Regions from separate parts of the Paenibacillus beijingensis genome, predicted to be linked through region 2. Evidence: a T-box and tRNA genes for the amino acid it is inferred to sense, from the RefSeq annotation. Region 2 holds a T-box; the other holds one or more tRNA genes.
What was found. The T-box of region 2 lies ahead of argS (arginine--tRNA ligase). A T-box ahead of a tRNA ligase gene usually reads a tRNA of that ligase, here a tRNA-Arg.
Positions count from the first base shown of each region.

Region 1: it has a tRNA-Arg gene. The T-box ahead of argS (arginine--tRNA ligase) is inferred to sense a tRNA for this amino acid. The anticodon was not compared.

Region 1 is NZ_CP011058.1:2,819,471-2,835,502, reverse strand. Features, by position in the region: gene VN24_RS12985 (Mu transposase C-terminal domain-containing protein) at 1-552, opposite strand, end outside; gene VN24_RS12980 (heteromeric transposase endonuclease subunit TnsA) at 558-1,385, opposite strand; gene VN24_RS12970 (helix-turn-helix domain-containing protein) at 1,809-2,153, opposite strand; gene glmS (glutamine--fructose-6-phosphate transaminase (isomerizing)) at 2,369-4,201, opposite strand; gene glmM (phosphoglucosamine mutase) at 4,906-6,252, opposite strand; gene VN24_RS12955 (CdaR family protein) at 6,376-7,812, opposite strand; gene cdaA (diadenylate cyclase CdaA) at 7,805-8,644, opposite strand; gene VN24_RS12945 (zf-HC2 domain-containing protein) at 8,789-9,415, opposite strand; gene sigW (RNA polymerase sigma factor SigW) at 9,532-10,104, opposite strand; gene VN24_RS12935 (EamA family transporter) at 10,101-11,015, opposite strand; gene ppc (phosphoenolpyruvate carboxylase) at 11,161-13,965, opposite strand; tRNA gene VN24_RS12925 (tRNA-Gly) at 14,507-14,580, opposite strand; tRNA gene VN24_RS12920 (tRNA-Pro) at 14,591-14,667, opposite strand; tRNA gene VN24_RS12915 (tRNA-Arg) at 14,686-14,762, opposite strand; tRNA gene VN24_RS12910 (tRNA-Gly) at 14,766-14,840, opposite strand; tRNA gene VN24_RS12905 (tRNA-Leu) at 15,764-15,843, opposite strand; tRNA gene VN24_RS12900 (tRNA-Lys) at 15,872-15,947, opposite strand; tRNA gene VN24_RS12895 (tRNA-Gln) at 15,955-16,029, opposite strand.
Region 2 is NZ_CP011058.1:5,097,304-5,113,335, forward strand. Features, by position in the region: gene VN24_RS23035 (ABC transporter ATP-binding protein) at 1-714, opposite strand, end outside; gene VN24_RS23040 (4-hydroxyphenylacetate 3-hydroxylase C-terminal domain-containing protein) at 730-1,959, opposite strand; gene VN24_RS23045 (YbaK/EbsC family protein) at 2,310-2,804, opposite strand; gene VN24_RS23050 (glycoside hydrolase family 32 protein) at 2,969-4,171, opposite strand; gene VN24_RS27160 (IclR family transcriptional regulator domain-containing protein) at 4,193-4,609, shown strand; gene argS (arginine--tRNA ligase) at 4,613-6,328, opposite strand; T-box leader at 6,385-6,607, opposite strand; gene VN24_RS23060 (response regulator transcription factor) at 6,671-8,269, opposite strand; gene VN24_RS23065 (cache domain-containing sensor histidine kinase) at 8,275-10,077, opposite strand; gene VN24_RS23070 (carbohydrate ABC transporter permease) at 10,106-10,936, opposite strand; gene VN24_RS23075 (carbohydrate ABC transporter permease) at 10,936-11,817, opposite strand; gene VN24_RS23080 (ABC transporter substrate-binding protein) at 11,902-13,314, opposite strand; gene mglC (galactose/methyl galactoside ABC transporter permease MglC) at 13,604-14,608, opposite strand; gene VN24_RS27855 (sugar ABC transporter ATP-binding protein) at 14,640-16,032, opposite strand, start outside.

The DNA.
Region 1 (16,032 bases), 2.3 Mb from region 2:
GTCGATATTTATGCCTACCGGTTCATCTTCAAACTTTCGCGGACGACCGCGCTTCACATCTCCCGGTGATCTCTCAGTTCCATAACTACCACTATTATTGAAGTGTGGTAGAAGAGCATTCTTCATCTTTCCACCTTGCCAATACCTTCGTAAATAACGGTAAATCGTACTTTTATGTAATCCGGTTCGCTCCTGCGATTCTCTTACTCGTGAGCCTCGGAAATTCTTATCGAAGCAGCCCGGTTCATCCATAACGATGTCTTTAATTACGTCCCAAGCTTTATCTCTAATGGTCAGATACTCTTCATTAATGTCCTTATCCAGTAAAGGAATATTTCCATTTATCCATTCGACTGTCTTGCAAAGATTTGATTCGAAGCCTGTAATATACTCAAAATATGTTTTCATGATGGGGAAAGCCTTGTCATCTTCCATTGCAATACTGAAGACCACGTCGTTAGAAGGGGAAATCCATAATATACGTTCTAAATGCCGATCCTCTGAATCAGACGATATCCATTCCACGACCATATTTTCATAAATAGCCTGCATTATAATCACCCGCCTTTTGCTTCAAATCTATATTCAGGAGTTGCTATCATAAACTCTTTCGCTGGGAGAGTCGGAATGATTCTTTCATTCATATTTACAGACCACTTTTTACGCGCGACAAAATGACGGAACAATGCAAGAGATGTTCCAACTTCTAGTCCTAATCGTTCATCGCAAGCTAAACAAGCCTTCGATATTGCCTCCCCTTCGTCTAAACGGGCAGCGAGCATTTGTTCTAAATTGCGAATAGTAAACACACCTAGATTAGATACGTCCTCGTTATGGTACTCCTTATGGACCCACTCAATATTTCTAATCAGCACATCAGGTAAATCACGGTCAATAATAATGCCCCAATCTATATGACGCGTTTCCCAATAGACCCGCTCAATCTCAAACTTGGCTATCGTTCGTTCATCTTCCATTTCACTAAAGGGCTTCACAGTCCTAGCAACATCTTTGTCTACGTGGGTGATTAGGAAATCAGTAGTCATCACAATTGGAACGTTAGTCTTAGGATCGCACGGATGATTTACTCCGATTTTTTCCGCAATCATTAAGGTTTCTTCAAGTGGCAATAGCGGGAATTGTTCACGGATATCTGAAACCTCATCTGCATAGTCAAGCAGATAGCAATAATCACGCTCAATATCCGAAAGAAGCTCGTGTCTTCGGCCTGTAGTCCAGCCTACGCCACGAGTTGCTCTGCCTTCCGATGGAACGTCCTGAATCTTGAGCCAAGGAAGATAGTCTTTACCGGTACCTTGACCTCTGCCTTCCTTGATCATCTTTTCAATTTTCGCTTCGGTTAGTTGCCTTTTTCGTTTTGCCATTCATTCACCTCAGTTGTTAGTAGGCTCATCCGAATGTCTCTGATCCTCTGGAATGGTTTCTTTCACAGCCTGCCGCTGTTTCCTTAAAGTCACTAACCTTTGAAACTCCAGATAGTACGCATCGAGTATCGCTGAATTAACAGGTATGTGATCTATTCTTATGCACACGACAGAATTGCCATCATCCAATAAGACATCTATTTGATCTGTTTGCTCCTCGTGACTTCTTACGGATACTGGCCAGCCTCCAATGAACTCAGCATGCTTAAACCATTGATGTCGAACAGCCCAAGAGCAAGAATAGATTTTCCCATCAAACCAGATCCCGCTTGGAGTTACGATTCCTATATCCAATTTATCTTCTTCCAAGGTAACACCCCGCATTTTTCGGTAATGTTACCATGATTGCACTTTTCGGATTTTTTAATCCGTAAACGGATATTTATTTTTCCTTAGCTTGATATGTATGATTTCAAACAATTCATTTTTTTCGCGAGCAGGGAGAGATCGGATGCTGTCGAGCAGTTCCAATTCTTCATTTGATACATCGGTTTGAATGAAAGAGGACTCAACGTCATCTGTAAGCAGCCAATTCAAATCGCATTTAAATTTATTTCTTAGAGCAATAATCGTTTCGCATGACGGGAGACAAACACCGCGTTCAATGTCACTCAGTGTTCCTTGAGAAACTTCAATCCTGACCGAAAATTCCTTCTGATTTAACTCATTTGATTTTCGGATAAATCTGACTTTCTCACCTAGGTTCATCTGTATCAGCTCCAGAAAACAAAAATACCCCGTAATTAGTTACAATTACGGGGTTCAACCTCATGATGTCTGTTATTCGGAGTAAATGCTGTCTCACCCAGCAGTCTAATACTTTATTTACTCAGTCTAAACCTTTATTTTCGCAGTCTAATACTTTATTTTTCAGTCTAATACTTTATTTTCACTGAACAACCTTCACTCTATTCCTAACCCACTTACTCCACCGTCACGCTCTTCGCCAAATTTCGCGGCTTATCCACGTCGTGGCCGAGGGCCAGAGAAGCGTGGTAGGAGAGCAGCTGCAGCGGGACGACCGACAGAGCGGGCGTCAGGATCGGCAGCGTCTTCGGAATGGCGAACAGCTCGTCGACGGAGCGGCCGACTTCGGCTTCGCTGCCGGCGTTGGCGATTGCCAGCACATGGGCGCCGCGCGCTTTCACTTCCTTGATGTTGCTGAGCGTCTTCTCGTACAGCTCTTCCTGCGTAACGAGCGAGATGACCGGAATGCCTTCCTCGATCAGCGCCAGCGTGCCGTGCTTCAGTTCGCCTGCCGGATAAGCTTCGGAGTGGATGTAGGAAATTTCCTTCAGCTTCAAGGAGCCTTCCTGGGCAACCGCGAAGTCGAGACCGCGTCCGATAAAGAACAGGTTGCTATGCTTCGACACGGCTTCCGCCACCTGCTTGTAAATGTCGCTCTGCTCCAAAATGCGTTCGACCTGTTCAGGCAGCTGCTTCATTGCATCGATGACCTCGGTAATTTCATCCTGCGTTTTCGTGCCGCGCACCTGCGCCAGGTATAAGCCCAGCAGATAAAAAGCGATCAGCTGCGACGAATAGGCTTTGGTGGAAGCGACCGCAATTTCCGGACCGGCCCATGTCGTAATGACATCATCCGCATCGCGCGCGATGGAGCTGCCCACGACGTTTGTAATCGCGAGTACGCGGGCGTCGTTGCGCTTCGCTTCACGCAGCGCCGCCAGTGTGTCGGCCGTCTCGCCGGATTGGCTGACGACGATGACAAGCGTGTCCGGCGTAATGATCGGCGAACGGTAGCGGTATTCCGATGCGACATCGGTTTCGACCGGAATGCGCGCCAAGCTTTCAATAACGGTTTTGCCGACCAGTCCGGCATGGTAAGCCGTACCGCAAGCGACAATGTGAATTTTGGAGATCGCTTTGATCTGCTCGTCGGTCATTTCGACCTCTTTCAAATCGACCGATTTTCCGTCTTCGGAAATGCGGCCCATCATCGTATCGCGGTAAGCTTGCGGCTGTTCGTGAATTTCCTTCAGCATGAAATGATCGAATCCGGCTTTTTCTGCCGTGACCAAGTCCCAATCGACATGAAATATTTCCTTGGAAATAATTTCGCCATCGGTCGTCATCAGCTCGACACTTCCGCGCCGCAGCACGGCCATTTCACCGTCATTCAGAATATACACATTGCGTGTATGCTCCAAAATCGCCGGAATGTCCGAGCCGATAAAATTCTCGCCTTCGCCGATTCCGATAATAAGCGGGCTGGCAAAACGGACGGCAACAAGCCGGTCCGACTCATATTCGGTCAGAACGCCGAGCGCAAAAGCGCCGCGCATTCTCTTCACTGCGCGCTGCACCGCTTTAACGATATCTCCGTCGTATTCGTCGGCGATCAGGTGCGAGATCACTTCCGTGTCTGTCTCGGACAGGAAGCGGTGTCCTTTTTCCGCCAATTCTTCCTTCAGATCCAGATAGTTTTCGACAATGCCGTTATGCACGACCGAAAATTTATGGGAATTGTCGGTATGCGGATGTGAGTTGACATCCGACGGCTTGCCGTGCGTCGCCCATCTCGTATGCCCGATGCCCACAGAACCCTCGATCGGCTCGTCACGCAATTTATCTTCCAGAACGGCCAGACGGCCTTTCGACTTGCGAATTTCCAGTCCATGATCGGTGAAGACTGCAATACCGGCGGAATCATATCCGCGATACTCCAGCTTCTTCAGCCCTTCGATCAAAATATCTTTCGAGTCCCGTTTCCCAATATAGCCAACGATTCCACACATAATGAAATAGACCTCCGTATACGTTATAATTCCGCCTGTACGGATGTCCGCGTGGCGCGGCCGGGCTGGTCTATGAATCCTGTTCCATGCCCTTGCGGCGCTCTTTACGCGTCACCCTGGACATAGCGGGATGAATATAACGCATTCCGCCGAATGGTTGTGAGACCGGTTGCCCGCGTCCTTTTCGCATATCGGCTTACGGCTTGAATGCTTAACCGGAAGGTCCCCGCCGAATAATTCGAACACCTTCACCTCGTCAGCTTGCTCTCCATCGCCTCAGGTCATACGGAGAAATGAAATTCTTTTGTTGTTCCCTCTGCTAAGGCACGCCCTCCCGGCTGCCTTGCTCAGAGGCAAAAGCTTCATTCCGATTACTTAGTCCCGCTTCACAGACGGGAGTTTTGGTATGACTCAAGCGATGCCCCTCGTTACGAGCAAGCTCTGGCGCTTATACTGCTAAAATATACCTCTACCCTCGCTTTCCTTCCGAAATCATACTTCTTATCATATTCAATTTAAACCGTCCACGCAACCTCGAAAACATCCAATGTTTGTTAATGGCACAGCTGAACCGGCGATTTTTACCCATATGCAAAAAAACCGCCGGTTCATTCGTCCCCTAAACCATTAACGCCCCGCTTTAAGCTGAATAACATGATCTGCCGTCATCAGCTGGCATCGTCAACGGTTAACGTAGTCAATCTTTAGCCTGCACCAAGTTCAACTTTGACCACATTAACAATTTGATCCACGAATGTTTCAATCTGCCCTTTATCCGGTCCTTCAGCCATGACGCGAATGAGCGATTCGGTGCCGGAAGGGCGGACGAGCACACGGCCGTTATCGCCAAGCTCCTTCTCCACTTCCGTAATGGCTGCGGCGATCGCCGGATTATCGTTGTACATCGTTTTGTCGGCTACCCGCACATTGACCAGCACCTGCGGATATTTGCGCATGATCCTCGTCAGCTCGCCCAGTTTTTTACCCGAATGGACCATCGTGTTCACCAGCTGCAAAGCAGTAAGAATGCCGTCGCCGGTCGTGTTATGATCGAGAAAAATAACGTGGCCGGACTGTTCGCCGCCCAGGTTAAAACCGCCGCGGCGCATCTCCTCCATCACGTACCGGTCGCCAACCGCCGTCTTTGCCGTCTTCAGACCCAAACGTGCAGCAGCCTTGAAAAAGCCAATGTTCGCCATAACCGTCGTCACAATCGTATCGCCGTTCAGTTTGCCCGCCCGCTTCATCGCTTCGCCGCAAATACAGAGGATGTAATCGCCGTCCACTTCGTTGCCTTGCTCGTCGATCGCGATCAGACGGTCGGCGTCGCCGTCGAACGAAAGACCGAGGTTGGCGTTATGCGCAAGCACCTGCTCGCGCAAATATTCCGGATGGGTCGAGCCGACGCCGTCATTAATGTTCCGTCCGTCCGGAGAAGCGCCGACCGTAACGATCTCGGCACCCAATTCGCGGAAAATTTGCGGCGCCAGCTCATAAGCGGATCCGTTCGCACAGTCCAGCACAATGCGCAGCCCGTCGAACCGCGTGTCAACGGTCGTCTTCAAATGATCGAGATAGCGCCGCTTCGCAGCTTCATCCGTCGAAACGGTGCCGATCTCTCCGCCTTCCGGTCTTGGCAGCTCATCGTGCTCGGCGTCCATCAGCCGCTCAATCTCAAGCTCCGTCTCATCGGAAAGCTTAAAGCCGTCGCCTCCGAAAAACTTGATGCCGTTATCTTCAACCGGATTGTGAGAAGCGGAGATCATGACGCCGGCATCCGCTTTCAGTTCGCGCGTCAAGTAAGCGACTGCCGGCGTCGATACGATGCCGAGCCGTACGACGCTGGCGCCGATGGAGAGCAGACCGGCAATAAGCGCCGCCTCCAGCATCGGCCCGGAGATACGGGTGTCGAGCCCGATAACGACTTTTGGTTTGTCCGCTTGGCCGGCAAGAACATAGCCGCCGCAGCGTCCGATTTTATAGGCAAGCTCCGGCGTCAATTCGCGGTTCGCTACCCCGCGCACTCCGTCGGTTCCGAAATATTTTCCCATTGAAACAGGTACCCCATTTCTGTTCAGTCTATTATATTTATGCATGTCGTATTAAAATGTCCTCAATACACTTTACCTGATCTGTCAGGTTTCGACAACTGGTAACACCTTCTGCATTATCTATTACGGGGCGGCAATGCCGTTTCCGGAGCTGCCAGTGCCTCCCTGGCCGCCCGGGCTTTCCGATCCGGGCTTGCTGCCCGCTCCCGGTGAGTCCTCACTGCCGTTACCCGGCGAGTTCCCACTGCCGGAGCCGGCATCGTTGGACGCCCCCGTATCCCCGCCGCCGGGTTCGGTCGTCCCGTCTTCCGCAGGCGGCGCGGTTGCCTCCTCTTCGGCCTTCAAATCCACCGTCACCTGCGGCGCCTCTCCGCCCGCTGCCGTTACGTTCGGGGGGAGCGACAGCGTTAAGCCGACCGAATGCCGGCCCTCCGGTAGATTCGTCAAGTCGGCTGTAGCCGCAATATCGGCGGCTGTAACGGACTGCAGCGCTCCCGGAGGGCCGGAAAGCTGCAGCGGCACTTTGCCGTCCCCAACGCCCGAGACGACGGATGCCTTTAATCCCTTCGGCACATTGTCGAATGAAACGGGGACGTTAATCGTTCGGGTCGCCGATGTAACGACGTACACCGTTACTGTAACAGTATTCGGCTCTACGGCGGACAATCCGTCCGGCGGCTGCAGCTCCAGCGTCACATCGCCGGACTGTTCGATTTTCGACAGATCGATATCCGCTTCCAGCTTATCCAGCTTATCGAGCAGCTCTTTGGCTCCTCTTACCGTTACTTCCTTCGTGTCCGTATGGATAGATTGGATACTTATCCCGCTCGGCAAATTTCCTTTATAACCGATGACGAGCGGCACGACCTTGCTTGGCATCGTCACCGGGACGTTTACTTCCAAAGTGGAAGGCGATACGACCGCATTCGTCATCTCATCGCCGGAGTTGCTGAACACTTTCACTTTCGCTTTTCGCTCGGTCACAGGCTTGTCGGCGCCGGAAACGTTAACAAATACTTTTACCGATCCGACCTGTTTCATCTCCATCTCCGGCAGCGTGACTTTTACAAGCGGGCTCGTGCTTACCGTCGGCGCACCCGCCTCATACCCTTTCGCCGGCTGCCCTTGCGTGACGACTCCCGCTTCAAAGGTGCTTGTATCCAGGCTGTCGATCGTAACCCTAGCTTGGGTCGGCGACAAGCTTAACAGCTGCAGCCCGCGCGGCAAGCTAACATTGAGCGGCAGCAGATGCTCTCCGTTTGTCAGCCCATTCAGATCGACGCTGATCGTATAATCGCCGTCCGACGCCGACAGCAGATCGCTGCGGGTTCCTCTCACCATGACGCGGACGACGCTGGGCTCAATGAGACTCAGCGAATACGATTTGTCGTCCAGACCGACCGGTTGAATTTTGACCGCTTCAATGACCTTCGTTTCCAGCGTCGAAGCCACCGTGTTCGGCGTGCTCGTCGGATCGAAGTGAACGACTCCCCACAACAGGAGGCCGATGACGACAGACAAAATTTTGAGCGCCGTGGGATGGCTCAGCCATTTATCCATGGTTCTCTCCTTTCCGTCTCCAGAACGGAACCTTCGCTTTCGATTTGCTCTTGGTGCCGTTCGTTTGGTTCAATTCCTCAAACAGTTTGGAGATGAGCGACTCTTCCTTAATATCCCTCACAATCATGCCGCCCACCGCAAGCGAGACTTGTCCCGTTTCTTCCGATACAACGACGGCTACGGCGTCGCACACTTCGCTTACGCCGATGGCGGCGCGGTGACGGGTGCCAAGCTCCTTGCTGATGAACGGATTTTCCGATAGCGGCAAATAGCAGGCCGCGGCCATGATCTGTCCGCCTCTTATAATGACCGCCCCGTCATGCAGCGGCGTATTCGGAATAAAAATATTGATCAGCAGCTCCGAGCTGATTTTCGATTCCATTGGAATGCCCGATTCAATCAGTTCGTTAACCCCCGTACTTCTTTCAAAGACGATTAAAGCTCCGATTTTGCGCTTGGACATATATTGAACCGCTTTAATGATTTCCGATATCCGGTCATTCAATTGATCCCGCTCCAGCGACGTCGAGCGCGCAAACAGCTTTCCGCGTCCAAGCTGCTCCAGCGCCCGCCGCAGCTCCGGCTGAAAAATAATGAGCACCGTGACGACGCCGAACGTAAACATCTGGTTCATCAACCATTTAAGCGTATACAGGTTGAACCACGTACTGACCGCCCAGGTGGCGATCAAAACGAATATCCCTTTAATGAGCTGCACGGCGCGTGTGCCCCGCACGAGCAAAATAAGCTTATATATAATATAACTGACGATACCGACGTCGATTAAGTCTTTAATCCAGTCTTTCCAAGTCGTATCGGCAAAATAATTCATGTGCCAACCCCCAGCTTCCGGTGATGCGGAAATCACAATTGAAGTACCCCTACCTGCATTTTATCAACCTTATTCTTTTCTAGAATGACCTTTCAGAATCCTTTTTTTTTCAAAAAAAAACTCCCCCGGGAGGGAGAGGGGCATTCAATTCGTTAAACCGCTGAACGTCTGGGTCACTTTATACCAAAACCAGTCCAGCGCCCGGTCAATTTCTTTCGTCTGTCCGGCAATATGCGCCGTTGAAGCGGTATACAGCGAGCCGTCGATGACGGTGACGTTGCCGTTCACATCTCCTCGAACATCCGCCGTTCCGTTCTCTATCGTTAAATCGCCGTTTACGCTTACGCCCTCGGGAACCGTAACCGTATCGCCGTTAATGACAACCTGCTGCAGATCGCTTCCCCTTACGATCAGCTCGGAGCTTTTGTCCCAGGAGGAGGTGAAGCTTGCCAGCATCACGAGAACGAATACAGCCGCTGCCGCTGCCGCCGGGTGCCGCCTGACCCACCGGGTCCAGGTCCGCTGCCGTTTCGGCTTCGGAAGAGATTCCATAATGCGCCGGTTCAGCGCCTCGGAGGCGGCTTGATCGGTCGCGTAAGGCTCTTCTTTCATGGCCGTGAACAGAAGCGCTTCCGTCCGTTCCAATTGCTCGAAACGGGAGCGGCAGGCCGGACAGGATAGCAGATGGGATTTCAGCGTCAAAATGTCTTTCCGCGGCAGTTCCCCGTCCATATAATCGCGAATCCATACGATGGCGACGTTGCAATTCATGGCAGCCAGTCCTTTCTTCAAAATGCTCGCACATCATGCTCATGTTATACGATACGTATTTACGCTGACGATGTTTCATTTTTTTCAAAAATGGTTATCCGGGCTTTAGTCCGCTTCTACAGCTTGTGCTCCAGCCGCTTGCGCAAAAACTCCCGGCCCCGGTGAACGCGCGTCTTCACGGTCGTAACGGGCATATCGAGCACTTCTCCGATCTCCTGCAGCGACATATCCTGCAAATAACGGAGAACCATGACCGACTTGTACTTCGGAGGAAGCGTCTCAATCGCCTGGTGGATCGTCCGCTGCGTTTCGGACAGCACAAGCTCGCTCTCCGGCGTCCGGTCATCGCTTGGAATCATCGAATAACCGTCCAGCCCTTCATGGTCGTTTGATTCGGCATCCAGCGAATAGCTCGGCTTGCGCTTGCGCAGCCGATCAATGGACAGATTGGTGGCAATCCGGTAAATCCATGTCGAAAATTTTTGGCTTTCGTCGTAACGCTCCATATTTTTATAGACGCGCAGGAATGTTTCCTGGACGACATCTTCCGCTTCCTGGCGGTTATACAGCATCCGGTAAGCCATATGGTACAGTTTATCCTGGTACATGCCTACAAGCTCCGCAAACGCCCGCTGATCGCCTTTAAGCGACATCCGCAGTAGGTTTGCTTCCAATGATTTCAACGTCATTCCTCCAGACTTGCCGGTTTATCGTTCGTATTGCCCGTTCTCTGCGCCAGTACAATCCCCGCAAGGATAAGGATAACGCCAGCGATCTGCACGATGCTGGACGTTTCCCCTCCGATGAGCCAGGCCGCAGCGGACGCGACCGGCAGCTCAACCGAACCGAGCAGCGCCGCCAGGCTGCTGCCGATGCGCGGGATGCCGGCATTGAACAGCACGGCAGGGGCGACCTGTCCAAGCAGCGCTAGCAGCAGCGCCCACAGCAGCAGGGAAGGCTCCCGTTCTCCGGCCCACGCCTCACTTCCCATCAGCAGCATGACAAACACAAATCCGCCCGTCAGCATAACCGCCGAGTCCATCAGCACGCCGAGACTGGACTTCACGCTTCCTGTCAGCGATAGAAAGAGGCTGTATGTAACCGCGGCAGCCAATCCGTATCCGATGCCGGCCGGATCATTGTGCTCGAGCCGCCCTTCCAGGAGGCCCACTGCCAGCACCGTACCGATCAGGACGATGACGACCGCCAAGAGCCGGTTCCTTGCCGGTACTTTCCGATTCCGCAAACTATCTAGCAAAATGGTAATCCACGTGAACTGAAAAAGCAAGACGGTTGCCAGCGAAGCATCCAGTTTTTGCAGCGCCTTATTAAATAAGATGGTGGAGAGAGCAAGCCCCGCGATTCCGGTCAGCGCCAGCATCAGCCACGAACCGCGCAGCGGGTTGCGCCGCTGCTTCGGAAAACAGAGCACCAGCAGCCACAGCAGAACCATTGCCGCTCCGACCTGATGAACCGTCACTTGCTCAAATGAGAAGCCGCGGTCGTAAACCTGCTTGATCACCGGAGACATAACCCCGAAGCTGGAAGCACCGATCAGCACAAGCACAACCGACAACCAGTATGAAGACGAGCGCTTCACTTACGCATCTCCTTTCGAAAAGCGTGAACCTTTATACTTTTTTTTACAAAAAACGGACAGTGCAGACGCCCCGTCGGCGTATGCACTGTCCGGCTCCGTTACATATATCGGGAACGCTTCGTTAACAAGAGCTGCTCCCCTGGCATCAGCCCGTATTGCGAAGGCCTGCTGCAATGCCGTTAATCGTCAAAAGCACTTCACGCAGCAGCTCCGTATCGTCGCCTTCCTGCTCCCGCAGCTTGCGCAGCTCCGTCAGCAGCTCCACCTGCATGTAGCTGAGCGGGTCCACATAAGGATTGCGCAGGCGGATCGACTCCTGAATAACCGGTACGTTATCCAGAATATCCTGCTGCCCCGTAATGTCGAGAATGAACTTTAACGTGAGCGCGTGCTCTTCCTTCACCTGATTAAAGATGCGGTCGCGCACCTCGGCGTCGCTGATCATTCCGGCATACTGCTGGGCAATGTTCAAATCCGCTTTTGCGAGTGCCATCTGCAAATTGTCCACCAGCTGACGGAAGAACGGGAAGCCTTTATACATTTCCCGCAGCTTATCCAGCTTGGCAGGATCATTCTGCACAAACTGCTCAAATGCGGTTCCGGCCGCATACCATGCCGGCAGAAGATAGCGGCTTTGCGTCCAGGCAAATACCCATGGGATCGCCCGCAAATCTTCAAAGCGGTCGCTGTTCTTGCGCTTGGACGGCCGGGAGCCGATGTTCAGCTCGCCTACTTCCGACAGCGGCGTCGATTCCTTGAAGAACGTCATGAAATCCGGATCGCGGAAAATAAGGTCCTGATACTTCGTCTGAGCCGTCTCGGACATGCTGCGGGCAATTTCGTTCCATTCCGATTCCTGATCCGTCTCCTGCTCCGGATATTTGACCAGGCGGGCTGCCGTAATAAGCGCCCATGTCGCCTGCTCCAGGCTGCGGTAGGCGATGCCCTGCATCGAATACCGCGAAGAGAGCACCTCGCCCTGCTCGGTAATTTTGATACCGGCGCCGATCGTGTGCGGCGGCTGCGCCAAAATGCTGCGGTTCAGCGGCATTCCGCCGCGGCCGAGCGCTCCGCCCCGCCCATGGAAAAATTTCAGCTTCACGCCGTACTCGGCTGCGGCAGCCGTTATTTCGTTAAGCGCCAGCTTCAGCTCCCAGTTGGCAGTAACAACGCCGCCGTCTTTGTTGCTGTCCGAATAGCCAAGCATAATTTCGTGCATTTCCCCTCTGGCTTCCACCGCTTTGCGGTACAGGGGGAGGTCAAAGAGCCGTTTCATAATGCCCGGCGCCGCGTGCAGATCGTCAATCGTTTCAAAAAGCGGCACCGACTGCAGCGAACAGATGACGGAACCGTCCTCTTCCTGACGAAACAGGCCGAACTCTTTGGCAAACACCATCACCATGAGCATATCGCTGGCGCCGCGTGCCATACTGATCAGATAACTCGTAATACAGCCGGTCCCGAATTCCTGCTGAGCCTCGTAAACCGTACGAAACACATCCAGACATTCGCGTGTCGATTCGGAGTATTCGGCATCGTCCGAGGTGAGCTTGCCGGGATCGGCGAGCAAACGTTCCAACAGTGCGATTTTCTCATCTTCCGAAAGGGCCGAGAAGTCGCTCTCAATGTTATTTTTCGCCAAAACTTCCGCCATGGCGTTCTCATGCTCTTTGCTGTGCTGACGAATGTCCAGCGCGGCCATATGGAAGCCGAACAGCTCGACTTGACGGATCAGCTTCTGCACAACCGAATCCGCCGTGTAATCGGCATAATGGGCCCGCAGGCTGCGGTCGATCAGCAGCAGATCCTCCTTCAGCTCGGCAGGACTGTTGTAACGCTTGCGCGTTCCTTTAAGCGACCCGTCGCGCGTGTTGGCGAGCTTCTCCAGCATGTAGCAAAGCTTGACTTTATAAGGCTCTTTGGAGTTGCGCCAAATGTCGATGCCTTTAAGCTCCACTTCGCTCTGATCGGCGCTGATGGATTCCAGCAGCTCGTCCGGCACGCTGACGATGTTCGTGCTGAAGCTCAGCAGCCCCATCCAATCCTTCAAAATCTCTTCATACTTGCGAATGGCCAGCTGCCGGTGCAGTTTTAGCGTCTCCCAAGTCACTTTGGCCGTTACGGAAGGGTTGCCGTCGCGGTCGCCGCCGATCCATGAACCGAAGCGCAGGTAAGCCGGAACGTGCCATTGTTCTCCCGGGTAGTATTTGCTAAGACAACGCTCCAGCTCCTCATAAACATTCGGCAGCGTTTCAAACAGCGTCTCATCGAAGTAAAATAAGCCGTTGCGCACTTCGTCGATAACGGTAGGCTTGCGATTGCGCAGCTCGTCGGTCTGCCACAAAATGAGCACATCGTTCAGCAGCTTCTCCCGCTGCTTCTCCCGCTCACGGTAGCTCAGCATCGGATTGTCCAGTTCCATCAGATTGGTTGCGATCCGCTGGTGAATATCTTGAACGACGCGGCGTGTCGCTTCCGTTGGATGAGCGGTCATGACAAGCTCGAGCGAAATGCCCTCCAGCATCGAGTTGACCTCTCCGACGGCAATCCCGCGCTCTTTAAGCGTTTGGACCGCGTCTTCGATCGAGCCCGGCTGCACCGTTTCGCCAACCGAACGCTCATAATCGCGCTTGCGGCGAACACGGTGATTTTGTTCGGCAATATTGACCAGCTGAAAATAGATCGCAAAAGCGCGAATCACTTGATGGCGAATTTCGGGATTAAGCGACGTAATCGTGCTTTTGAATTCTTCGAAAAGCTCGGGAATGAATTCCGCACGGAGCGCTTTGCTCGTTTCGCGGATTTTCTCCACCACATCGAGCAGCTCGCGCCCTCCCTGATGAACAAGAACTTCTCCTAAAATGTTTCCCAGAAACCGTACATCCCGACGCAGTAAGTTGTTCGAATGCGGCCTATTTGTTGTCTGGGTCGTTACAGCCTGTTCCGACATACTGATCCTCCTTTAGGTTTACCGAAGGCAAAGCCGTTTCGTAAGCAAGTTCTCTGATTTGCCTTAAGCAATACCCGTTGTTAAGCATACGCCCGGTTTCGCCGTCGCAAAACCCGCTGCGCTCGGCTCGGCAAAGCCAGCCGGCAATCGCGATCTGCGCCAATAACGGTCGCAGTCCAGTTCAAGACTCAACTATACTTTGATCCTTTAAACCGCTGCTGTATCAAAATACGCGCCCCCGCAGTGTATTTCCTCACTTTCACCATCATACTACAAAATTGAAACATGTTGAAGACCTTACGGAATAATGTCACGTTGTGCAGCACCGGAAAATGTCTCCTGTACAACAATAATAAACCGATAATACCGTCCTTCTAAGCATTTGCTTGGAGGGCGAAAGATATGTTTCATCCGGTGCGGGAAAATTTCCTTCCAATTAAAATGCGATACATTGCAAAAGCGGGCTGTTTACATTCCTCGCTGTTAATGTGCAAAAAAGCTCTCCGCTGCAAGAAGCGAAGAGCTTGGATACGTAATGTTATGGAGCGGGTGATGGGAATCGAACCCACGCTACCAGCTTGGAAGGCTGGAGTTCTACCATTGAACTACACCCGCAATTTAAATATGGTCGGGACGACACGATTTGAACATGCGACCCCCTGGTCCCAAACCAGGTGCTCTACCAAGCTGAGCTACGTCCCGAAGTGTTTATTGTTTAAATGGCGTGCCCGGAGAGATTCGAACTCCCGGCCTTTTGATTCGTAGTCAAACGCTCTATCCAGCTGAGCTACGGGCACATATGGAGCGGAAGACGGGAATCGAACCCGCGACCCTCGCCTTGGCAAGGCGATGCTCTACCGCTGAGCCACTTCCGCATATTGTTTCGCACCAAGGTTTTGTTCAGCGCGACAAGTAATAATATATCAGCTATTCGCCCACAATGCAAGCTTTTTTATTAAAAAACTTAAAACTTTTTTTACGTCCGGTTGTAAACGTGTTGATCGACACGGGAAAGAAGCGCAGCGTGGCGTACTTACAAGGTATGCAGCTCCTTCAATTAGTGATTTCCCGCTTCACTTGCCAAGCCAGAGACAGGATTAACACTAGTCAGATCTCTCCGAAAATACCGTTACCATTTAATGATCTAACGGAACTGAGTGCTCTTATTTTGCATTTATGAGCCCGTTTGGATATCTAACGGAACTGACAGCTCTTAATCACTTTAAAATGGTATATTTTCAGACAGAAAAACAGAAATAAGGTCCGATACTTCCGTTAGATTTTCAAATCGAACAACATGAGCTGAATAACGTCCACTGCTTCCGTTAGCAGCCAAGAACAACCCGTTATGATACGGCTTTTGGCTTTTCAGGATCGTTCTACTAGGCATTATCTCCGGTCGTATAAGCCAAGGAACAGGCCCCTTATACGCGTTAAGCCACCTATGTTCTTCGGGCACATTAGGGCTCTAAATAACCCTTATCTTCTCAACAAGGCGGATTAGAGGCCGTCTGAACTGTCTCTGGACGTATAACGTCAGAGGACATATACCGTCACAAAAAATGAACAGTCATTCTCTGTTATTGTCCGAGTGTACTCGATTCGATTTCTTTTGACGGAGAACATCATGAATGGAGTGAGCATTGGGGAACTAGCGCGCTCAATGTGTCTTGAGTTTAAACTGGATGGTTAAATTGGAGCATGTTAGCAATACCGTTAGCAAGGAGACATTAACCGAAAGGAAAAGGAGCCTTAAAAACAAAAAAAGCCTTGATTCCTCAAGGTTAGCACGATTGAATGCGCGTAGAGGGACTTGAACCCCCACGGTCTCCCGCCAGATCCTAAGTCTGGTGCGTCTGCCAATTCCGCCATACGCGCGCATAGGTTTGTCCTTTAGTGAACAAAATGGTGAGCCATGAAGGACTCGAACCTTCGACACCCTGATTAAAAGTCAGGTGCTCTACCAACTGAGCTAATGGCTCATGTAAATGGCTGGGGATCTAGGATTCGAACCTAGGCATGACGGAGTCAAAGTCCGTTGCCTTACCGCTTGGCTAATCCCCAACA
Region 2 (16,032 bases):
GCGAATATCCGCGCTGCGCGGTCGCTCAAGCGGAATGTCGATGATTTCTTTAATTGTTCCCGGTCTGGCCGTCATAATCGCAACGCGGTCGGCGAGAAAGATTGCTTCATCCAAACTATGCGTAATGAAAATAATCGTCTTCTTGTGTGCATCCCAAATGCGAAGCAGCTCCGACTGTAAAATCTCCCGCGTCTGGGCGTCCAGCGCTGCGAACGGTTCATCCATTAGCAGCACATCAGGCTGATACGCGAGTGAACGGGCAATGGCCACGCGCTGACGCATACCGCCGGACAGCTCGTGAGGGTAACGGTTCGCAAACGACTGGAGGCCGACCAGCTGGATATATTCCAGTGCGATTTTCTTCCGCTCCTTCTTCGGGACGCCACGGATTTGCAGACCTACCTCGACGTTCTGCTGCACGGTCCGCCAAGGAAAGAGGGCGTACCCTTGAAATACGACGCCGTGCTTCCTGTTGACGCCATTCACCGGCTCGCCGTCCACCGTTATTTCCCCGCCCGTCTGACGGGACAGTCCCGCCAATATGTTCAAAAAGGTCGATTTGCCGCAGCCGCTTGGGCCAAGGATGGCCAGAAACTCGCCTTCCCTGACGTCGATGTTGAAATCGTTTAAGACGGAGATGTTCTCCTTCTTCCCTTCGTCGCTTCGTACCGTGTAATGCATTTCCACCTGACGTGCCGATATTTTTGTCGTCATCCTCAATCACAGCCTTTACACGAAAGTTTGTTCCTCCTGCGGAACGGTTTGCCCGGAAGAAGCGGCAGCCCAGAATTGTTCGTACCGTTTCCGCAGCCGATGTGTAGGATAGTGCAAGTAGAACGCCGCAGCTTGGCGAATCGGATCGCCGAACGCATACACCTCGTGCTGCTTCCGCCGGAATGCCGCCTCACTTCCGGCCAGCTTCAGCACCAGTTGCAGCAGCGTCTCCCGTTCACCCGAGCTTGAAAGAGCTGGAGAGTCTGCAATGACGCTCCCGGCAATTCGCTGTAAAACGTCTATGGCCCGCTTATAATACAACCCGCCAGCCTTTTTGGCGGCTGCCAGCGGGACGGAAGCCGGCAGTATAATTCCGTTGTCCCAGGTTGCGGCTCCGATTTCCGAGGCATGAAGTAGCGCCCGCAGCGTCTCCAGTTCTTGAATCAACTCTCCCAGGTCGCCTTGAATATGCAATTCCGTATGCAGTCCTTTATGTTCGGCCAATGCGAACGCGGTTCCGATGACAAGCTCCAGCGCTTCCAGCTGCCTCGCCACCCACTGATAATCCGCAAGCAATTGGGCGGACGGGTCGGTTAATAGCCGCGCTACCCCTTCCTTGCTCCGGAACACGATCACGCGCTCCCACGGTACAAATGTCGATTCAAACCACGCTGTCACTCCGGCAGTCAAACTCGGGTAAGATTGCAGCGTCAGACCATCGCTGCTTGCAGGCAGCAGCACAACCGTTGACGGCGCATCCTCGCCGCTCTCCTGCAGGAAAACAAGCAGTTCGTCCGCAAATAACGCTTCAGAACCGAAGGTCTGACGCCCCCGGATCGTAATTCCGCCGCCGGTTTCGGAGGAGATGACGGATGCATCCGGCTCCTTCGGATCGAGCGGCTTGACCGGGTGCAGGGAGGTGGTGATGATTTTTCCGCTGTTTTCGCTTTCCCGATAAAGCTTGGATAGATGCTCCGCCTGCTCCGGGAGCGCAGCCGGCGGCCCCCCTCCCCATTGGGCGTGCCAGCCAGCGAGCAGCGAGTGGGCATAATCCGCCAAACCATTCGCAAAGACGGAATCCCCTTCTTCAATTTCGTAAAAGCCGGACCGCTTCCGCCGCAGTTCCTCCAAAGTCCGTGGAAGCAGGTAAGCCTGCCGCCGTAGCGGATGCTTCGGATCGTTCAAAATGGGCTCCACTTTCCGCCATTCGGTACGGTAAGCTTCGTTTGACAATGCGTTTATCATTCCTTAACACCCTTCCTCGTCCAATCGCCTTGCATTCGCTAGCCCGATTGATGAGTCATGAAATGAATAAAGACCCCTGGCTTTACGCGCGTGTCGTAAAGCAGGAGTCTCCAATCAAATGGTCGACTTATATCTTATATTTCCAATTAAATTACTAGGTTTATTGGGTTGAATTGACTTTAACACGTCATTGCTTTGATTGTCAATCCAAAAAAGCAGCAAAATAGATGAGGGCAAACAACCATTCACATCGGTCACGACGTCAGCCATTCGCCATTGGGAAAAAGAAGATCAGCTGATAGAGCTTTGCAAGGTGTTGGAGCTCATGTGAGCAAATTAGTCCGTCGATGCTAGCCGACGGACTCTTCCAGCTGCCAGCCTTTGCAAACGTCCACCCATTCGACGGCACGGGCATACTGGTAGAGCTCGTCACATTGGAGCTCGATCGCAGAATTGCTGCTGCCGCAGGCAGGAAATACGGTTTCGAATCGCTGGAGCGAAATATCCATAAAGGTTTTAGCCCCATCCGGATTGGCAAAGGGACAGACCCCACCGACCGCGTGGCCGGTCAGACGGACGACCTCATCGTGGTTTAGCATCTTTGCTTTTACTCCAAAATGCCGTTTGAATTTGCCGCTGTCCACCTTCGCATCGCCGGCGGCCACGACCAGGATACAGGTGGCGTCCCCGTCGCTGTGGAAGGAAATGGTCTTGGCAATGCGGGCCGGCTCCACATTCAGAGCCTCAGCCGCCAGCTCAACCGTGGCACTGGAAACTGCGAACTCCTTTACGTCCTCTTCTCTGCCTAAGGCGGCAAAATATGCTTTTACTGTTTCGATTGACATGGCATATGCTTCCTTTTTTTGTTTTTTCCAATTATATCATTCTTGCAAATAAAAGGAACCCATGCTCCATATTTCCATGTTTTTTACGATTAAGCCGTCGTCCCCCCAAATTTGAATCCCTAATGCATCTTCTCTTGTCGGGTACACTTTGGTTGCCAGAAACTTCAGATTCTTACGTCAAGGTCAAGATTGGACTTCGTCTTATCCACATTGAACTCATGCATGTTCCGGTCATAATAAATCAATGTCTCTTCAGCGCCATCGGCTGTGCAGCGGAGCTTGATGCCGTATTTCTCAGCAGACTGCGGCCGCAGCTCAAGCAGGATTTCAAGCACATCTCCTTGTATGATGCTCAGTGCTTCATTTGCTTTTTCCATCGTCTTATCGGAAAGCGAAAGAAGCTTGCTTTTCCGCAATGCCTTCAATTCTTCAATAGGTGCCACGGTTAACTGATTGTCCGCCCCCCATTTCAGTTCAATCGGCAATCCTGCGCAATGTGCCCAACCGGCTTTATATTGCTGTTTATCAGTACGGAAATCCTGAATAAGCGAAAAAATAATCGCACGGCCTCTTTGCTCAATAAAGCCGCTCGGTCCTGTGAAATGCTCGCCGAAAACAAACGTCTGGGGCGCTTCTTCTTCAGGAATGAATCTGTATGATTCCTTCTCGAAAGTCCCGATCCAGTAATACATAAATTTGTTATAATGCTCGCTCGGCTCGCCAAACCAAGGATTAACAATGAAAATATACCGATCTTCGCCTAGTCTAGATTGACCGAGTTTTAAAAATACCGGCAGCTCCCACATCCTCCCTGACTTTGGATACTTCGCATAGTTGCCGACATAAAAATAATTGCGGTAGGTCCAGTTTTCAAGATCGTTGGAAGTATACAGCATTGCCGTTCCCCCCACTCCCAAGAATCCGGTACCTACGAGCATATACCATATCTCCTCTTCCCTCCACAGGAAAGGATCACGGAAATTTCCGAACCAGACTTGCCCTTCCTGCTGAACGACGACAGGTTCGTCCCGCTTCTTCCATGCGATTAAGTCGTTGTCCCGGTCTTCCTGGAACGTGCTTTTTGCCGATGCAATGAGCTGACTGGGGGATTGGGAAAGGTTACCTGCGGTGTAAAACAACACCGGAATCCCCTCATCGTCTATCACTGCGCTGCCCGACCAGCAACCGTCAGGATCCGCATCCGATTGGCCGGGCTTCAGAGCGATCGGCAGATCTCTCCACCTCACCATATCGTCGCTTACCGCGTGCCCCCAATGAATATTTCCCCAGTAAGGACCAATTGGGTTGTGCTGATAGAACAAGTGATATTGTCCGTAAAAATAAATCGGCGCATGAGGTTCGTTCATCCAATGCTCCGGTGCCATAAAATGAAGTTGCGGCCGATGTTTGTCGTCTTTATAGCGGTTCCGATCCATCGCCGTATCCGGTACGGGCAGCTCATGTTCGCTAAACAATTTCTTGATACTAATGTAGCTGCTTACGATCTCTTCCCGGGTCAGCGCAGTTTCGTAAATGGCGAGATCATTTATCAGGCCGTTAAACATATTGTCCGTAAATTTATCGATGATGAAATGAGGCTGATTGTTTCTGCCGATCATAATGCTGTTTCATTAAGCGCGCCGATCCGTAATTACTCCAATATCGTTGTGGCCGCCTTATCCTTGATAAGCCCGAACCATCGCGTTCAACCGTTTCAGCTTCCAGCCTTGAAAAGCAAAGTCATTGCGGCAGCCAAAGAAATTTCCAAAAATCTGGGCTGGTTCGGTCATGTGAATAAGGGTTAATTTTTATATTTTCTCCGGTGCCTCTAACCCGATCAGTCTCAATCCGCTTTGCAATGTAATTTGAACGCATTCAACCAATGCAAGACGGGCACTGCGCAATGCAGGGTCATCAACCAGAATGTGGCACCCGTGGTAAAAGCGGTTAAAAGCTTGAGCCAAGTCGATGAGGTAGCGCGTTACAATTGACGGCTCCAGCTTCTGCATCGCCTGTTCCACGCGTTCGGTAAATAAGATGAGTTGCTTTAGCACACCGACCGCTTCCACGTTCTGCAGATGGGAGGCGTCGATGTCATCATGGTTGACTAATGAGATCCGTTCATCACCGCCCGCCTTGCGGATCACGCTGCACGTCCGCGCGTAGGTAAATTGAACATACGGTCCTGTCTCCCCTTCGAAGTTAAGCGCGTCTTCCCAAGAAAAATCGATATCTTTAATGCGATTTCCACTTAAATCGTTAAAGATAACCGCGCCTACGCCAACTTGCCGGGCAACCTCATCTTTATTTTCCATGTTTGGATTTTTTGCTTCGATAATCTCTCTTGTTTTGTTGATCGCTCGATACAGCAAATCCTCCAATTTCACCACGTTTCCCTTCCGGGTGGACAGACTCATTCCTTCGATACTGACACGACCGAATGCCACATGCTCAAGGTCGCCGGCCCATTCATATCCCATCAGATCTACAACCTTGAACCATTGTTTAAAATGTAAATTTTGCGCGTAATCCGTTACATAAATCGCCTTATCGAAATGATACGTTTTCTTTCTGTAAATCGCTGCCGTGACATCACGGGTGTGATAAAGCGAGCTGCCGTCCTTCTTCAGCATGAGGGCCGGTGCCATACCGTATTGGTCGAGACGAATTAGCCAGGCGCCTTCATCTTCCTCCAGCAAGTTTTTCTGTTTGAGCTCTTGAATGACCGGTTCCATTTTGTCATTGTAGAAACTTTCGCCCGCATAAGAATCAAACTGAACGCCCAGCAGGCGATAGATTTTTTGGAATTCCGCCATGCTGATCTCGACAAACCAGCGCCACAACGCCAATGCTTCCTCGTCCCCCTGCTCCATCTTCACGAACCAGGCCCTTGCTTCGTCCTCCAGCGCCGGATCCTTCTCGGCTTCTTCATGAAATTTGACATAAAGCCGGAGAAGCTCATCAATCGTGCCTTGTTGAACCTCCTCCGCGCTTCCCCAAAGCCGGTAACTGACAATAAGCTTGCCGAACTGCGTACCCCAATCCCCGAGGTGATTGATGCCAACACATTTGTACCCGAGGAATGAGAAAATTTGATACAAGGCATTTCCGATAACGGTTGACCGAAGATGAGCAACATGAAAAGGCTTTGCGATATTGGGAGAGGAGTAGTCGATGACGACCGTTTTTCCTTTTCCGATCTCCTGGGAACCATACTTCGCTCCCTCATTCCTAATTCTCGTTATTACCGATTCGGCAAAGCGGCCTCTGCTCAAAAAAATATTCAAATATCCGGACACGGAGTCTGTGCGATCGATGATGTCATCCTTTAAGTTCTGTGACAATCCGTCGGCAATCGCCTGCGGAGGTCTTTTCAATGCTTTACTTAACCGGAAGCATGGAAGCGACAGGTCACCCATCTCCGGGTTAGGCGGATATTCCAGCAGCTTGAAAATTTCTTGCTCATCTGCACCCGTTAGTAAAGCAGCAATCTTTTCGGCAATATGAGTCTTATAGTTTAACAAATCGCACCATTCCTTTTCCCAACTGTTTTTGAACGCAAAAAAGCTCCCGTCTCCTGATAAGAGACGAGAGCCGTTAAGTTCCCGCGGTGCCACTCTAAGTGTTAAACCAATCGTTTAACCCCTCTGTTTCGTAACGGTCGCCGACCGGATTTGCCTACGCTCGAAGTTCGGCAAACCATTTCCTGGATCCGTTTCATCCAAACATCCGTACCGGCTTGCACCAATCCCGGCTCGCTGCGACTGTCTGTTATGGACTACTGTTCCATTCATCAATGTTCCACTTTTTAATTACAAATATTTATACAGGAATTGCACCAAGTTGTCAACGCAATCGACGCCTTATCAGCTCGTTTCTTTTTTCGATTCCCGGTATTCCGAAGGGGTCACGCCGACATACTTCAGAAACACCTTTGTAAAATAGCGCCTTTCGTGATATCCGACCTGCTTGCAGATTTGCGAAACGCTCTTGTCGCTGAAGGCCAGCATCGACTGGGCGAGCTCCATCCGCTGTCTCGTTGCGTATTCCACGAACGTTTCGCCGAAATGCTGCTTGAACAGCATGCTGAAGTAACTGCAGCTGATGCCCAGCAGCTCCGCAAGCTCGTCGATGCCTAAATCTTTGGCGATGTTGCGGTCAATATAATCCTTTGCCTTCATCATGAGCACATCGGCGGATTTGCGCTTGAGCGCAGCTTCCAAGCTCCGGTCCGCAATGTGCCGGATCCCGGCAAGCAGCTCCTTGACCGTGCCGCTCGACTCCATCCGGGTCCACAGATCGCGGTGCTCGTGCTCGCCAAACAGATTCATATTGCTCAGCTCTCGGATCAAATGCAGGTTCAAATACTGTAAATACCGTTCTGCGCGCACATACGAATGTCCCGCCATTTCCCTTAAACGTCCGGTCAGCCCAGACCACGCATCTTCAAGCCGCTTGTGGTTCATCTGCTTCAAGCTTGTGACCACCTGCTCCATGTCATCCCAAAGCGACACGTTCAAGCTGTCCAGCCGTCCTGAACAGCCCGCCATCACGAGCGACTCATTCCGGTCCGGATTCAAATGGAGCGACAGCTGCAAGCTTCGGTAAGCCTGATACAAATCTGCGAGGCCGACAAGCGACGGGTAAACCGACATGCTGATCGTCTGGTTCGCATGAAGCCGCACCGCTTCCTGCAGCCGGCGTGCATACCCGAAAGCGCATTCCGGATCCACTTCCCCCTGAATGCCGTTTTGCTCCAGCAGCATGCACCATTCCCCTTCGCGCAGCTGTATGACGGCGTATTGGAGGCCGAACTGCTGCAGCGTCTCTTCCATCGCGCTACGTACCGCAAAATTCCACAGTTTCCGTTCGGTCTCCTCACGGCTGCCGTATTCCCGCGAATAAACGTCCAGATCGGCGAACAGGAACAGATAGGCCAGATCGGCGGGATTAAGCCCGCCGGATTCAAGCAGCGCATTTTGCCCGGCTGCGGTTCTGCCGACAAGCGCGTCGGAAAGCATTTTCTCATAGGCAAGCCCTACAGCCGCGCCCCACCGCTGCCGCTCTTCGCGCTCGGCCTGCCGTTTCCGGCGGATGTCTTCGGCGGTCCGGGAGACGATTCGTTCCAATTCCTCATAATCGATCGGCTTCAGCACATAATCCCTTGCGCCTTGACGCAGTACGGAGCGCGCATATTCAAATTCCATATAACCCGTCAGGATGATAACTTCGCTGTCCACGCCCCGTTCGCGCAGCCGCTCAAGCAGGAGGATCCCATCCATCTTCGGCATGCGGATATCGCTCAGAATAAGGTCCGGCTTCAGCGTCTGCGCCGCTTCAAGCGCATTCTCGCCGTTCGTCGCCACAGCCGCAACCTCAATGCCAAGCGATTCCCAAGGAATAACAGCCTGCAAATTGCGCAAAATCGGAAGCTCGTCGTCCACAAGCAGCGCTTTAAGCTTCATGTTCATCACTCCGGAAAATAATTCGGTATCGTGCATTTAATGACCGTTCCGCCGCCCGGCTCCGAACAGATGAACAATCCGTAACGGCGTCCATACTGGATGCGGAGCCGGTCCGCCACGCTTCGAACGCCAAGCCCTCTTCGTTCGCTAAGCGGCGGCGCCGCAAAGGCGATCTGCTGTTCTTCGGAGAACATATATTGAAATTTGGCCAGCGTGCCTCTCTCGATGCCAAGTCCGTTGTCTTCAATCCAGAACACCGTGTCGTTGCCCGCCGATTCGGCGCGGATCCGGACGCACCCGGTATAGTCAATGCCTTCGAACCCGTGTTGGATGCTGTTTTCCACGAGTGGTTGAAGCGTCAGCTTCAGAATCGCCCGGTCCATCAGCTCCTCCGGCACGTCGATTTCATAGTTGAACAAGTCCTCGAACCGGTATTTTTGAATATCCAGGTAACTGCGCAGATGCTCGATTTCCTGACGGACGCTGATCTCCTCTTTGTCCTGAATGCTGATGCGCAAAATGCTGCCGAGCCTCCGCACGATTTGGCTGACCGCCATTCCTTTGTTCTGTACGGCCAGCGCGTTGATCGACTCGAGCGTGTTGAACAGGAAATGCGGCTTGATCTGCGCCTGCAGCACCCGCAGCTCTGCCCGGTTCTTCTGGTCGCGCTGCCGTTTCACCTGCTCCAGCAGTTCGCCGACCTTCTCCACCTGCCGGTTGAAGCCTCGGCTTAACAGGAACAGCTCATCCCTCCCGTTTTCCTGCACGCGGACGGTTAAATCGCCGCTTTCCACCCGGCGCATTTGGCGTACGATCCAGATGATCGACTTGGCGATCCGGTTCACAAACACCAATATGAACAGCAGCGCCGACAGCACGCAAACGACGACGATGCCGACGAGCCACCGCATGATGCGGATCACTTCGCCGGACAGCGAATCCCAAGAAGCAACCGATACGAGCCGCCAATCCTCCAGCCCGAGTCCGATGCTCGACAGGATGCTGTCCTGTCCGTTAAATATGCGGCGGACATTCCCGTACGTATCGCCGAGACTCGTCGTCCCCTCGGTCAGATCGCTCAGATTTCGGCCTTTATCGGCTCCCGTGCTGTCGAACATGATCAGTCCGCTGCCGTTCACGATATAAAACCGGGTATCGTGCTTCCCGCGGTTGTAACGGAACGTCCGGAAAATATCGTCGAGGCCGGTGCTTTTGACTTGCACGAGCAGAACGCCCATATCACTCAGCGTATTGACATCCTTCACCATCCGGATTTGGTTGAAAGAAAGCTCTCTGCCCGTCAGCTGCGGATACTCATAAGGACCGATCCATTTGGGCAAGCCCGCCAATTTCACGACTTCCTCGTACAGCTTTAGCCGTTTGAATTTGTCGAACGGCATCGCCGTAAAATTATCCTTATAATAAATCGGCATGGCCCGCTTCTCGTTCAGCCTGTACAGCAGCGAGTAGCTGACCGACGGATGGTTGATCAGCAAATCTCTGAAATTGCGCTGAATCTCGTTGAGCTGCAAATAGTTGATTTCGGTTAAATCGCCCCTTCCGTACCCTTTCATATGCAGCAGCTGCTGCAGCGCGGATGTCGCGACCGTGTTGTCGGTCACTTTGTTCATTTCGCGGAACATGAAATTGACGCTTTGGCTTACCGCTTTAAGCGTTAATTCGGTTTGCTGCGCATATTTTTTTTCTATCGTATCGGAGATGATGAAATAGGAGGCTACACCGAGCAGGAAAAGCGGGAGAATGATGAGCGAGAAAAAAGCTGCGAACAATTTGAAACGCAAATTCATTCCGGATCCCCGCCTTTTTTAACCCGGGTCAGCCCTTGACGCCGCCCGCTGTAAGCCCTTCGATGATTTTTTCCTGAAGGAATGCGTAAATGATCAGAACCGGCACGACGCTGTATACGATGCCCGTACACATTTGGGCGTAGTTCGTCTGGAACGTGTCGCGGAAGCCGACCATCCCGGTCGGAAGCGTGCGCAGCGAATCTTTGTTCAGAAAGAAGTTGGCCAAAAGAAATTCATTCCAGTTGCCCAAGAAATTGATGATAAATACCGTTACCAGGGCCGGAACGGTTAGAGGTAATACAATTCTAGCAAACAAACCGGCCGAACTCAATCCGTCCATGACGGCCGCTTCCTCCAGTTCCCCGGGTATGGCGCGCATGAAAGCGGCGATCAGCAGCACGCTCATCGGCACGGCGCCCGCGACATACGGAAGGAACAGCGCCCAGTGCGTGTTCAATATATGCAGATCGCGCACAAGCAAATATTGGGAAATGAACAGCGCATTGCCTGGAATAAGCATGCCGATCAGCACAAATTGGGTCAGCAGCTTGCTGGAGCGGCCAAACCGCATGCGCGTGATCGCAAACGCCATCGCTGCGGCGATAAGCACGCCGCTTACGGCGGCAGTGGTGGACAAGTAAAGGCTGTTCCAGAAGTAGACGCTTATTTTGGCGTTCACCCACGCGTTGACGTAGTTTTCGAACTTCATTTCAAACGGAAAACCCCACGGATTTTCCGCGATTGCCTGATTGCTTTCCTTAAGCGACGAAAAGACGACGAATACGAAAGGATAAAGGACGGCGACGACATATGCGATGAGCAGTAGATGCGGAATTCCTTTCTTGAGCGCGGCCGGCATCAATATTCAATCCTTTCCTGTTTTCTCGCGAACAGCAGCTGATAGAGCGCGGTCAATACTAGAGCGAACAAGAAGATGAGAATCGCGATCGATGTGCCGAAGCCGTATTGGCCGCTTTGAATCGCATGCGAGACCATGTAGGAAGCCATCACCTCGGTTTCGCCCGCCGGTCCGCCGTTCGTCATGACGAGCACGATGTCAACGACCCGCATCGCGCCGGCGATCGACAGCATGATGACGACCGAAATGATCGGCCGGATGAGCGGAACCGTGATGTTGAACGCCCGCTGGATGCCCGTCGCCCCGTCGATGGCCGCCGCCTCGTTCAATTCCTTCGGCAGCGCAAGGATGGCGGCAAGAACAAGGATAATGTAGAAGCCCATCCACTGCCATGCATTGGTGATCAATACGGCGATCATCGCGGTTTGCCGCTCCGCCAGCCAATAAATCGGTTCGATTCCGAACAGGCCGAGAAACTGATTGAGCAAGCCGATATCCGGTTCATAAATGAACCCCCACAAGATACCGATGACCGAGGTTGACAGAATCGAAGGCATAAACACCGTCGTTTTATAAAAGCGCTGCAGCCGCTTCACGCCGCTGATCATGAGCGCAAAGAAAATGATGAGCGGTACTTGAATGAGGACGGAAGCCAGGATGAAAATCATATTGTTGCGAATGGCGTGCACGAACAAGTCGTCCTTGAACGCTTTGGCGAAGTTATCGAAGCCGTTGAACTTCGCCGGATTGAGTCCATCCCAATCGGTAAAGCCGTAATAGAAAGTCGTCAGCATCGGATAGATGAAGAAGAGCACATACAGCGCGATTGCAGGCAGCACGAACAACAGGTACGTGAGCGGATTTTTTAACGTTTTGTCCATGTTTCCTCCAGGGTAGCGCACCCGTTAAACGGAACAGGCACCGCCACGCGCGAAACGGGCGGTACCTGTTGCTGCGCCGATCCATTATTTTTGATTTGCGGCATCCTGAACGGATTGAATTTTATCCAATATTTTTTGCGGATCCGCTTTGCCTTTGCCTGCAATCAGCTGGGAAATTCCGAGCTCCACTTCCTTGTAAACGTCGGATTGTACGAATGCGTCGAATACCGGGAATGCGCCTGCCGCTTTCGCTTGTACGGATAGCACTTCTTTCAAGGTTGGATCCTGGACGATGGAAGCCATATCCCCCTCCACCTTCATGGAAGGCAGCAGATTATCCTCCTTTAGGCCGCGAAGCTGCATTTCTTCGTTGTACATGTTTTTGATGAATGCTTTAACCGCCGCAACTTCATTCTCTTTCAGGTTGGCTGAGAAACCGTAGCCGTTGGAATGATTGCCGTTGACGAACGTTTGGTCGCCTGTGCCGTTTGCTACCGCCGGCACGGCGAAGTAACCGACCTTGCCGACCATGTCGCCCGCCTGTGCCGGATCCGCGAATACCGAGGATGCCCAGCTGCCGTCGAACATGAGGCCCGCTTTGCCCGTAATGAGCTGGTTGCGCATTTCCGGATAGTCGAATCCGAGCTCTCCTTTCATAAAGTAGCCTTTTGCCAGCCATTCGTTATATTTTGTCCAAGCGGCAACGACTTCGGGAGCGTTCCACTTTTTCGAGCCGTCGACAAAACCGGTGAACGTATCCGGACCTGCATAACGGGCCATCAGCGTATTGTTCAGCATTAGCGGCACCCATGCCGCTTTGGAGGCCATGGCGATCGGCGCGACGTTGTTTTGCTTCAGCGTCTCCATTAAAGTTTCGAGTTCTTCGAGCGTCGTCGGCACTTTCAAACCGAATTTCTCGAACAGCGGCTTGTTGTAGAAAAATCCTTCCTGGCTCGCGCCGATCGGCAAGCCGTAGATTTTGCCGTCAACGGTAAATTGGGACAGATCGATGAATTTGTCTTTGATGCCAAGCTCGTCAAGAATCGGAGTCAGGTCGAGCAGACGTCCCGCTTTCGCATATTTGACCGCATCGGCCGAACCGCCGAACAGGTCGAAAATTTGCGGAGGATTGCCGGCCGTCATCTCCGCCGGAAGCTTCGTGAAGCGGTTGGCGGCGTCTTCGACCGGATCGAACTCGATTTTAAGCCCTGGCACTTCCGCTTCCGTTTTCTTCACCACGTCTTCCAGCAGCGCCAAGCGGAATTTTTTGGATTCCCCGACTTGCGTATGACGAAGCGTCATGGAGAACGGCTCGGCTTCTGCCGCCGCCGGCTGCCCTTCCGTTTTTTCCTCTGTCGTCGTAGTCGTACCGGTGCTGCCTCCGGAATTCGTCCCTGTGTTCGCCGTATTCCCGCCCGAATTGCCGCCGCACGCGGACAGCAGCGCCGAAACGGCCAGAAGCAATGCGATGACCAGCATAACCGATTTCCTCTTCATAGTACCCCTCCTCCATTTATCGTTCGGTTTGTTTACATGTTCATTATATAGGCGCTACCTTCCTGTCCGGCAGGTTCATATTTCAACAATCAAGGGATAAAATTCTCTACTTTTGTTCCCAAAGATTGTAAATGACGTCAGCAAAGTTGACAATACCTTTTCCGGAATCCGAACGTTCGGAAGCAGCAAATTCAGTGGGGTTGGATGCAGCCGTTTGGGCGGGGTAGCACGAAAAAGCCCCGCACATCTTGCATGCACGGGACTTCACAGCCGGCTTCGACTGCCAGCGCTATTTCTTGGCTACGTATTTGCGGATATCGAATGCGACCGCGGCGACGATAATCAGCCCTTTGATGATGAGCTGCCAATACGGGCTCACCCCGATAAACGTAAGGCCGTAATTGATAACGCCGAAAATGAGCACTCCGGCCATCACGCCGGGTACCGTTCCGATGCCGCCGGCCGTCGAAACGCCTCCCACTACGCAGGCCGCAATCGCGTCGAGCTCATACATGTTGCCGTAGTTGTTCGTCGCGCCTCCTGTACGCGCCGCTTCGAGCACGCCTCCGAGACCGTACAGCGCGCCTGCGATGGCGTAAAGCGCGATCAGGTTGCGGGCGACGTTAATCCCGGATACATGGGCGGCTTGCACGTTGCCGCCGATCGCGTACATGTTTTTGCCGAGGCGAGTTTTGTTGAACACGACCCAGCAGACGGCGGCGACGGCAATGGCGATCAGCACAATGTATGGAATCGAGTAGCCGCCCCCCAAATCGATATAGCCGGAGCCGATCTTTGTAAAATCGGGCCTCAGCCCGCCGATCGGCTGCGATTGGTTCGGCTTTGTGTCGAAATAGATGGAGTTGAAACCATATACGGCAACCATCGTCCCAAGCGTAGCGATGAACGGGGGCACGTTCAGCTTGGCGATGATAAGCCCGTTGATCAGCCCGACGGCAAGTCCGGCGAATATCCCGATCACAATCGGAAGACCGACCCACAAGTGGGGCAAATCCGGAAAAAAGCGGTTCGCATAGGTGTCGATCTGCAGCATCGACGCCGAGACGACCGCCGTTAGTCCGACGACCCGCCCTGCCGATAAGTCGACGCCTCCGGTGACGAGAATGAACGCCGCCCCGAGAGCGATAATCGCGCGTGTAGACGACTGCTGCAAAATATCCCTCAGCGTCGAGAAGGCCAAGAAGCCCGGATCGGCGATCGCGATCCCGATAACCAGCAGAATGAGCACAAGGAAGATCGCCCGCTGGGTCATATAATGTCTTACTCGAAACATAACCTCGGTATTCAATTCAGTTCCCTCCCGGCTACGCCATCCGCTGCTGTGCGGCCAGCCGCATAATTTCCTGTTCCGTTGCCCGCTTGCCGTTCAATACGCCCGTAAGCCGGCCTTCGCTCATGACCATAATGCGGTCCGACATGCCGAGCAGCTCGGGCATTTCCGATGAAATCATGATGACGCTTTTCCCCTGCTTCGCCAGCTCCGCAATAATGGTATAAATCTCGAATTTGGCGCCTACGTCGATCCCCCGGGTCGGTTCGTCCAGCAGCAAAATATCCGGATCGGTCAAGAGCCAGCGGGCAAGCAGCACCTTCTGCTGATTGCCCCCCGACAAGTTGCGGATGAGCGTATCGACCGACGGCGTCTTTGTCCTGAATTTCTGGATATTTTGCGAAGCCTCAACCCTTCCCCTGCTCTCGCTGAGCAGCCCGAACCGGTTCCGGTAGCGCCCGAGGTTCGCGATAATCGTATTATCGTAAACGGAAAGCACCGGAAAAATGCCGGTTACCCGCCGTTCCTCCGTCAGCAGGGCGATCTTATGCCGTTTGGCATCGCCCGGCGATTTGATTTTCACCTTCCGGCCATTGAGCGAAATCGTGCCCGCAGAAAGCGCACGCAGGCCGAACAGCGCCTCGATCAGTTCCGTGCGCTGCGCTCCGACAAGACCGCCGACACCGAGAATTTCTCCTTTACGCAGCTCGAAAGAGACATTTTGAAACGACTTTGGATCCGGGGAAGAAAGTCCTTCCGCCTTCAGCAAAACCTCCCCAGGCCGATTGCTGCGCTCGGGGAATCGCTCGTTCAAATCACGGCCGACCATACGGGTAATAATCATGTCGGTCGTCAGTTCCGCCGCCGGCCACGTGCCCACATTGCGGCCATCCCGCATAATCGTGACATCATCGGAAATCGTTAAAATTTCTTCCATTTTGTGCGAAATATAAATGATGGAGACGCCGCGGCTGCGCAGCTGGTTAATAATGGCGAACAGCTGGGCCACTTCGTTGCCCGTGAGCGACGACGTCGGCTCGTCCATAACGATTACTTTCGAGCGGAAGGATACCGCCTTTGCAATTTCAATGGACTGCACTTTCGAAACCGAAAGGGAGCCGGTCAGCGCTTTCGGATCGATCGAAAGGTTTAAATCTCGAAACAGCTCCATCGTATCCTTATACATGCGCTTCTCGTCCACCAGCTTCAGCGGTCCGAAGCCTTTCATCGGAAAGCGGCCGAGCCAAATATTTTCCATGACCGGCCGGTGCGGTACGGGATGCAGCTCCTGGTGAATCATCGATATCCCGTTTTCCAAGGCGTCGCGCGAGCTGCCGATTTCCGTCTTTCGGCCGTTCAGCACAATCTCGCCCTCATCCGGCTTATAGATGCCGAACAAGCATTTCATCAACGTTGATTTGCCCGCC